Regions from separate parts of the Mesorhizobium sp. BR-1-1-10 genome, predicted to be linked through region 2. Evidence: riboswitches for the same ligand, from Rfam matches in the RefSeq annotation. Region 2 holds a riboswitch; the other holds the start of a gene.

What was found. Region 2 has a riboswitch for S-adenosylmethionine ahead of LB555_RS15405 (O-succinylhomoserine sulfhydrylase). Riboswitches for the same ligand answer to the same signal wherever they lie in the genome.
Region 1: another riboswitch for S-adenosylmethionine. It lies ahead of metX (homoserine O-acetyltransferase MetX); the one in region 2 lies ahead of LB555_RS15405 (O-succinylhomoserine sulfhydrylase).

What each region holds. Positions count from the first base shown of each region.
Region 1 is NZ_JAIUIL010000013.1:79,941-83,924, reverse strand. Features, by position in the region: gene LB555_RS24915 (prephenate/arogenate dehydrogenase family protein) at 1-651, opposite strand, end outside; gene hisC (histidinol-phosphate transaminase) at 675-1,784, opposite strand; SAM riboswitch at 1,922-1,999, shown strand; gene metX (homoserine O-acetyltransferase MetX) at 2,117-3,286, shown strand; gene metW (methionine biosynthesis protein MetW) at 3,345-3,959, shown strand.
Region 2 is NZ_JAIUIL010000006.1:287,832-291,815, reverse strand. Features, by position in the region: gene LB555_RS15410 (ceramide glucosyltransferase) at 1-848, shown strand, start outside; gene LB555_RS15405 (O-succinylhomoserine sulfhydrylase) at 879-2,069, opposite strand; SAM riboswitch at 2,126-2,203, opposite strand; gene LB555_RS15400 (2'-deoxycytidine 5'-triphosphate deaminase) at 2,363-3,457, shown strand; gene araD1 (AraD1 family protein) at 3,599-3,984, opposite strand, start outside.

The DNA of each region.
Region 1 (3,984 bases), on a different contig from region 2:
TTTGATCACTTCCGTCTTGGTCACCGATTCCAGATCGTCGGCGGTGCCGACGATGTTGTAGGCGATGATGTGCGGCAGATGCGAGACGATGGCCAGCGTCATGTCGTGATGCTGCGGGTCCATCGTGTCGATGTTGGCGCCGCAGCGGCGCCAGAATTCCGACAGCCGTTCCAGCGCTTCCGGATCGGTGCCCGGCACCGGCGTGAAGATGCACCAGCGGTTGTCGAACAGGTCGGCAAACCCGGCATCCGGGCCGGATTTTTCGGTGCCCGCCAGCGGATGGCCAGGAATGAAATGGACGCCTTCAGGCACATGCGGCTGCATCTGCGCGATGACCGAGGCCTTGGTCGAGCCGACATCGGTGAGGATCGCCCCCTTTTTCAGCGCCGGCGCGATTTCCTCCGCTACAGCGCCGGATGAGCCGACCGGCACCGAGACAACGACCAGATCGGCATCACGCACCGCGTCCCCGGCATCGATGGTGTAGGAATCGCCAAGGCCCAGTTCCTCGGCTCGCTTGAGCGTTGCCGCACTGCGCGTCGAGATGGCGACATGGCGAGCCAAGCCCTCGCGTCGGATGACGCGGGCCAGAGACGAGCCGATCAGGCCGATACCGACCAGCGCGATCTTTTCGAACATCGGTGATGCCATGGTGTTCCAGCTCTTTAGACGTTCTAGCTTTTCAGGAATGTCGTGAGCGCGGCGACAACGCCGCGATTGGCCTCTTCAGTGCCGACGGTCATGCGAAGCGCGTTGGGAAAGCCGTAACCTGAAACGCGCCGCAGAATATAGCCGCGCGCGCTCAGATAATCGTCAGCCGCCGCCGCGGAATGCTTCTGATCGTCGGGAAAATGAATGAGCAGGAAATTGCCAACGCTCGGCGTCACGCGCAGCCCGAGCCCGGTCATTTCGCCGCTCAGCCAGGTGAGCCAGGTCTCGTTATGCGCCACGCTACGCTCGACATGGGCACGGTCGCGGATCGCGGCGATGCCGGCCTCGATCGCTGTCGCATTGACGTTGAAGGGGCCGCGTACACGATTGATGGCGTCGACGATATGCAGGGGACCATACATCCAGCCGATGCGCGCGCCGCCGAGCCCGATCTTGGAGAAGGTGCGGGTCATCACCACGTTCTCGGCGCTGCCGGCCAGCTCGATGCCGGCTTCGTAATCGTTGCGGCGGACATATTCGGCGTAGGCCGCGTCGAGCACCAGCAGCACATTTCCCGGCAGTCCGGCATGAAGGCGGCGCACCTCCTGGAAAGGGACATAGGTGCCGGTCGGGTTGTTGGGATTGGCCAGGAACACGATTTTCGTGCGCGGCGTGACGGCCGCCAGCATCGCATCGATGTCGGCGCGCTCGTCGGTCTCCTTGACCACGACCGGGGTGGCGCCTGCCGACTGGATGTAGATCTTGTAGACCATGAAGGCGTGTTCGGTGAACATAGCCTCGTCACCCGGCGCGAGATAGGTCTGCGCCAACAGGCCGAGGATCTCGTCCGACCCGTTGGAGCAGATGATGTTTTGCGCGTTGAGGCCATGCACCTCGGCGATAGCCTCGCGCAACCGCCTGGCGCTGCCGTCGGGATAGATGTCGAGTTTGCCGGCGACCTCGCGCGCGGCCTCGATCGCCTTCGGCGAAGGCCCAAGCGGATTCTCGTTCGACGACAGCTTGTAGACCTTGGCCACACCGGCGGCCGCCGAGCTTTTGCCGGGCACATAGGCCTCTATATCCATGATGCCCGCGCGCGGAGTTGGACGTGCCTGATCCGGTGTCTGGTTCATATCTTGCAAAATCCGTCGAAAACCCCTCCATCCGGAGGCCGCTGCGGAGATACAAGCCATGGCACGCAATGTCGAGAGGTGGCAGCGGTGCCAGCCGCCGCCATTGACGGCGAGGCAGGCGGGTTCTAGAAAGACGATGACAGTTCCGTGGTGATTTGGCCGGTCGGCTTGCAGCCACGTTAAACAATTCGCTAAAGGGCCGTTTGCGTGACGTAACCGGCTTTGCGAAGGCAATGCCGGTTTTTTGTTGTCCGCGACCGGCCGGACGGACGCATCGGCGGCGGAGATCGGCAGCGATTTCCACGAGCGCACGGTGCAGCAAGAGAGACGTGATGGCCGCTCTGCGTGCAGGAAAGACCAACAACGAGGCCGACCAACCGTCGAGCCCGGTGTTGCGGTTCGGGCCCGACAAGCCGCTCAAGCTCGATGCGGGTACGTTGCTGTCGCCGTTCCAGATCGCCTACCAGACCTATGGCACGCTGAACGATGCCCGCTCCAATGCCATCCTCGTCTGCCATGCGCTGACCGGCGACCAGCATGTCGCCAGCACAAATCCGGTAACCGGCAAGCCCGGTTGGTGGGAAGTGCTGATCGGACCGGGCAAGATCATCGATACCAGCCGTTTCTTCGTCATCTGCTCCAATGTCATCGGCGGCTGCCTGGGTTCCACCGGTCCGGCCTCTACCAACCCGGCCACGGGTAAACCCTATGGCCTCGACCTGCCGGTCATCACCATCCGCGACATGGTGCGCGCGCAGCAGATGCTGATCGACCATTTCGGCATCGAGAAACTGTTCTGCGTGCTCGGCGGCTCGATGGGCGGCATGCAGGTTCTGGAATGGGCGTCGAGCTATCCCGAGCGCGTGTTCTCGGCGCTGCCGATCGCCACCGGGGCGCGCCATTCGTCACAGAACATCGCCTTCCACGAAGTCGGGCGGCAGGCTGTGATGGCCGATCCGGACTGGCATGGCGGCAAATATTTCGAGCACGGCAAGCGTCCGGAGAAAGGGCTGGCGGTGGCGCGCATGGCCGCCCACATCACCTATCTGTCGGAAGCCGCCCTGCACCGAAAATTCGGCCGCAATTTGCAGGACCGCGAAGCGCTGACCTTCGGCTTCGACGCCGACTTCCAGATCGAGAGCTATCTGCGCCACCAGGGCATGACCTTCGTCGACCGCTTCGATGCCAACTCCTATCTCTACATGACGCGGTCGATGGATTATTTCGACCTCGCCGCCGACCATGGCGGCCGGCTGGCCGACGCCTTCGCCGGCACGAAAACCCGTTTTTGCTTGGTGTCCTTCACATCGGACTGGCTGTTCCCGACAGAAGAGAGCCGCTCCATCGTCCACGCACTCAACGCCGCCGGCGCCTCGGTATCCTTCGTCGAGATCGAGACCGATCGCGGCCACGACGCCTTCCTGCTCGACGAGCCGGAACTGTTTGCCGCCATCAACGGCTTCATCGGCTCGGCCGCGCGCGCCAGGGGGCTCAGCGCATGACCCCGAAAAGTTGCAGACGTTTCGGACCAAGGCCATGCGCCGTCCACGAGGCGAAGCCATGAGCGTCAACGGCAGCCAACGCGTCGACCTCGAGGTCGTCGCCAACCTCATCCCGCCGCAATCGCGTGTGCTCGACGTCGGCTCGGGCGACGGCTCATTGCTCGAATTGCTGCAGGACACCAAGCAGGTCGATGGTCGCGGACTCGAGCTGTCGCAGCGTGGCGTCAACGAATGCGTGGCGCGCGGTCTCAGTGTCATCCAGGGCGACGCCGACACCGATCTCGAATTCTATCCCGACAAGGGCTTTGACTTCGTTGTCCTGTCGCAGACCCTGCAGGCCACCCGCAACCCGAAGCTGGTGCTCGACGAGCTGCTCAGGATCGGCAACCGGGCAATCGTGTCTTTCCCCAATTTCGGTCACTGGCGGGTGCGCCTGTCGCTGTTCGTCAAGGGCCGCATGCCTGTGACCAGCGACCTGCCCTATTCCTGGTACGACACGCCCAACATCCACTTCTGCACGATCCGAGACTTCGTCAATTTGTGCGAAGAGCTTGGCGCGACAGTGGAGAAGGCGACCGCGCTCGACGCCAACGGCCAGAAGATCGGCCTGTCGATGCCATGGTGGTTCTGGAATTTCTTTGGCCAACAAGCAGTGTTCCTGCTGAAGCGATAATGAAATGGGCGACGCCCGCAGGCGC
Region 2 (3,984 bases):
CCCGGCTGTTGATCGGCGACGACCGTGTCAGTGCCAATCCAAAGCTCAACAACTGCGTCAAAGGCTGGGAAGCGGCGCGCCACGACTGGGTCATTCTTGCCGATTCCAACGTTCTGATGCCGAGGGACTATGTCGAGCACATGATGGCGGCGTGGCAGCACGGTACCGGCCTTGTCTGCTCGACGCCGATCGGCTCCAGGCCAGATGGTTTCTGGGCCGACGTCGAATGCGCCTTCCTCAACACATTGCAGGCCCGCTGGCAGTATGCCGGCGCGGCGCTCGGCCTCGGCTTCGCGCAGGGCAAGAGCATGCTGTGGAAGAAGCCGATGCTGGACGCCAATGGCGGCATACGCGCGCTGGCCGCCGAGATCGCCGAGGACGCCGCCGCAACCAAGCTGGTGAACGGCCTCGGCCTGCGTGTCAACCTCGTTGCCGCCCCCTTCGAGCAGCCGCTCGGCCAGCGCACGTTTGGCGAGATCTGGTCGCGCCAGGCCCGCTGGGCGCGCCTGCGCCGCGTCACTTTCCCGCTGTTCTTCGCGCCCGAGATCCTGACTGGTGCGGCGGTCCCGCTGGTTCTTGCGCTGATTGCCGCGGCGAGCGCCGGCATTAGTCTCTGGGCGACCGCGATTGCCGTGCTGGCTGCGTTCTATCTTCCGGAATGCGCTCTGGCCCTGGCCAAGGGTTGGCACGTCTCGACGGGCATGATCGCGGCGACGGTCGCGCGGGACGTCATGCTCCCGGCCATCTGGGCGCGCGGCTGGCTCGGCGGCGCCGTCGACTGGCGCGGCAACGCCATGACCATCCGGACCAAGACGGCGGAACTGGAGGAGACGCCGTCGAGCGCCTGATCGCTGCTGACGACGCTTCCTGGACGAAACCTATTTGGCGGCCTTCAAGGCTTGGGCGATATCTTCCAGCAGATCGTCCGTATCCTCCAGGCCGACCGACAGCCTGAGCGTACCTGGCCCGATGCCGAGTTCGGCGCGGGCCTCATCGCTGAGGTTCTTGTGGGTGGTCGTCGCCGGATGGGTGATCAGGCTCTTGGCGTCGCCGAGATTGTTCGAGATCAGCACGATGTCGAGGGCGTTCTGCAGGGCGAAGGCCGCCGGCTTGCCGCCCTTGACGTCGAGGCAGATCAGCGTCGAGCCACCCGACATCTGCTTCTTGACGATATCGGCCTGCGGGTGGTCGGCACGGCCGGGATAGATGACGCGGGCGATCTGCGGCTGCCCGGCCAGGAAGTCGGCGATCCTGCCGGCGCTCTCGGTCTGCTGGCGCACGCGCAGCGGCAAGGTTTCCAGGCCCTTCAGCAGCGTCCAGGCGTTGAACGGCGACAGGCTGGGACCGGTGTGGCGGAAATAGTCGTGCAGGTTCTCGTCAATCCACTTCTTGTCCGACAGGATGACGCCGCCCAGGCAGCGGCCCTGGCCGTCAATGTGCTTCGTGGCCGAGTAGACGACGATGTGCGCACCAAGCTGCAACGGCTTCTGTTGCAGCGGCGTGGCAAAGACATTGTCGACGACCAGCCGCGCGCCGATCGAATTGGCAAGCGAGGCGACGGCAGCGATGTCGACGACCTCGAGCGTCGGGTTGGTCGGGCTTTCCAGGAAGAACAGCTTGGTGTTCGGCCTGACCGCCTTTTCCCAATTGGCGATCTCGGTGCCGTCGACCAAGGTCGCCTCGATGCCATAGCGCGGCGCCAGCGTCTCGACCACCCAGCGGCAGGAGCCGAACAGCGCGCGCGCGGCCACGATGTGGTCGCCGGCCTTGACGCTGCACAGAAGGGCAGCCGTCACCGCCGCCATGCCCGACGCCGTGGCGCGCGCGTCTTCGGCGCCTTCAAGCGCGCACATGCGCTTTTCGAACATGTCGACGGTCGGGTTGGCGTAGCGCGAATAGATGAAACCAGGCTCTTCGCCCTTGAAGCGGGCCTCGGCGGCCTGCGCCGTCTGATAGACATAGCCCTGGGTCAGGTACATCGCCTCGGAGGTTTCGCCGAAGCCGGAACGCAGGGTTCCGCCATGCACGAGTGCCGTCTGAGGTTTCCAGTTGCGCTTCTTGGTGCTCATCGCTTTGTTCCAGACACAAAAAAACCGGCCGCGAAAGTCGCAACCGGTCCATACGGCCTTGCGGCCCGACGGTCCTTTAGCGACTTGTTTAACGTGGCTGCAAGCCGACCGGCCAAATCACCACGGGATAACGACCCTTTAGACCCGCGCCACGCTTGCGTCAATTGCCGGCTTCATTAAGACGTTTGTACCAAGGCAGGTTCCGCAGAAGTGCCCCGCGGTTTTGCGGCAAGAACCTGCAACAAACAAGAACCTGCAAACGAAAGAGACCAGTCTTGGGGCGGAGCCAGACTTTGCGGCAGACAGGCATTCTTCCCGATCAGGACATATCGGCGCTGTTCCGGTCCGGCGCGCTGAAGTCGCCGCGCGCGCTTGATGCCGACCAGATCCAGCCGGCGAGCCTTGATCTCAGATTGGGCGAAAAGGCCTGGCGGGTTCGCGCCTCGTTCCTGCCCGGTCCCAACCACAAGGTGTCGGAAAAGCTCGATCGGCTGCAACTGCACGAGATCAGTCTGACCGAAGGCGCGGTCCTCGAAACCGGCTGCGTCTATATTGTGCCGCTGCTCGAAAGTCTGGCCCTGCCGGCTGACATTTCGGCCTCGGCCAATCCGAAGAGCTCGACCGGGCGGCTCGACATCTTCACCCGCGTCATGACCGATCGGGGCCATGAGTTCGATAAGATCGCCGCCGGCTACAACGGTCCGCTCTATCTCGAGGTCAGCCCGCGCACCTTTCCGATCATCGCGCGCACGGGTTCGCGCCTGTCTCAAATCCGCTTTCGCACCGGCAACGCGCTGCTTTCGGAAGCCGAGTTGCATGAGCTGCATCGTGCCGAGATGCTGGTCGCCACGGAGCCGCCGAACATTTCCGGCGGCGGCATCGCGCTGTCGATCGACCTCAATGGCGACAAGGATGGGTTGGTCGGCTATCGCGGCAAGCACCACACCGGCCTCGTCGATGTCGACAAGCGCGCCGCGCAGGATGTCCTCGACTTCTGGGAGCCGATCCACAAGAGCCGCGCCGGCGAACTGGTGCTCGATCCCGACGAGTTCTACATCCTCGTCAGCCAGGAGGCGGTGCATGTGCCGCCGCTCTACGCCGCCGAGATGACGCCGTTCGATCGGCTGGTCGGCGAGTTTCGTGTCCATTATGCCGGCTTTTTCGATCCGGGTTTCGGCCATTCGGCGGCCGGCGGCACCGGCAGCCGGGCGGTGCTCGAAGTGCGCAGCCACGAAGTGCCGTTCATCCTCGACCACGGCCAGATCGTCGGCCGGCTGGTCTACGAGCATATGCTGAAGCGACCGCAGGCGCTCTACGGCACCGATCTCGGCTCGAACTACCAGGCGCAGGGCCTGAAGCTGTCAAAGCATTTCCGCGCCGTGCGCTAAGGTTGAAGCTGCCGACCTCGCTCTTGTGGGAGAGATGCCCGGCAGGGACGTGACTGAAACCTATTGCCAGATCGGCGGGACAGCGCCCCGCTCTGGCTTGCCAGCCATTCCCCACGAGAGGGGAATCACGCGCTCATGGCTTCAAAGCGCCTTCACCGACACCTTCACCGGCTTCTCGATCTCGAGCGGGTTGCGCAGCGGCAGTCCGAAGTCCCCGGCCTCGATCTCGAACACGTCGCCGGCCTCCGTCTTGATGCCGTCGGCGAAGGATAGCGTCGCGGTGCCGAACATATGCACATGCACGTCGCCAGGCTGGCGGAAGGCCGAATATTTGAAGTGGTGGTGTTCGAGATTGGCGATGGTGTGGGACATGTTCGTTTCACCCGACAGGAAGGGTTTCTCCCACAATGCCTTGCCGTCGCGCAGGATGCGCGACGTGCCGCGGATGTCCGAAGGCAGGTCTCCGATCAGGATCTCCGGGCCGAAGGAGGCATTGCGCAGCTTGGAATGGGCGAGGAAGAGATAGT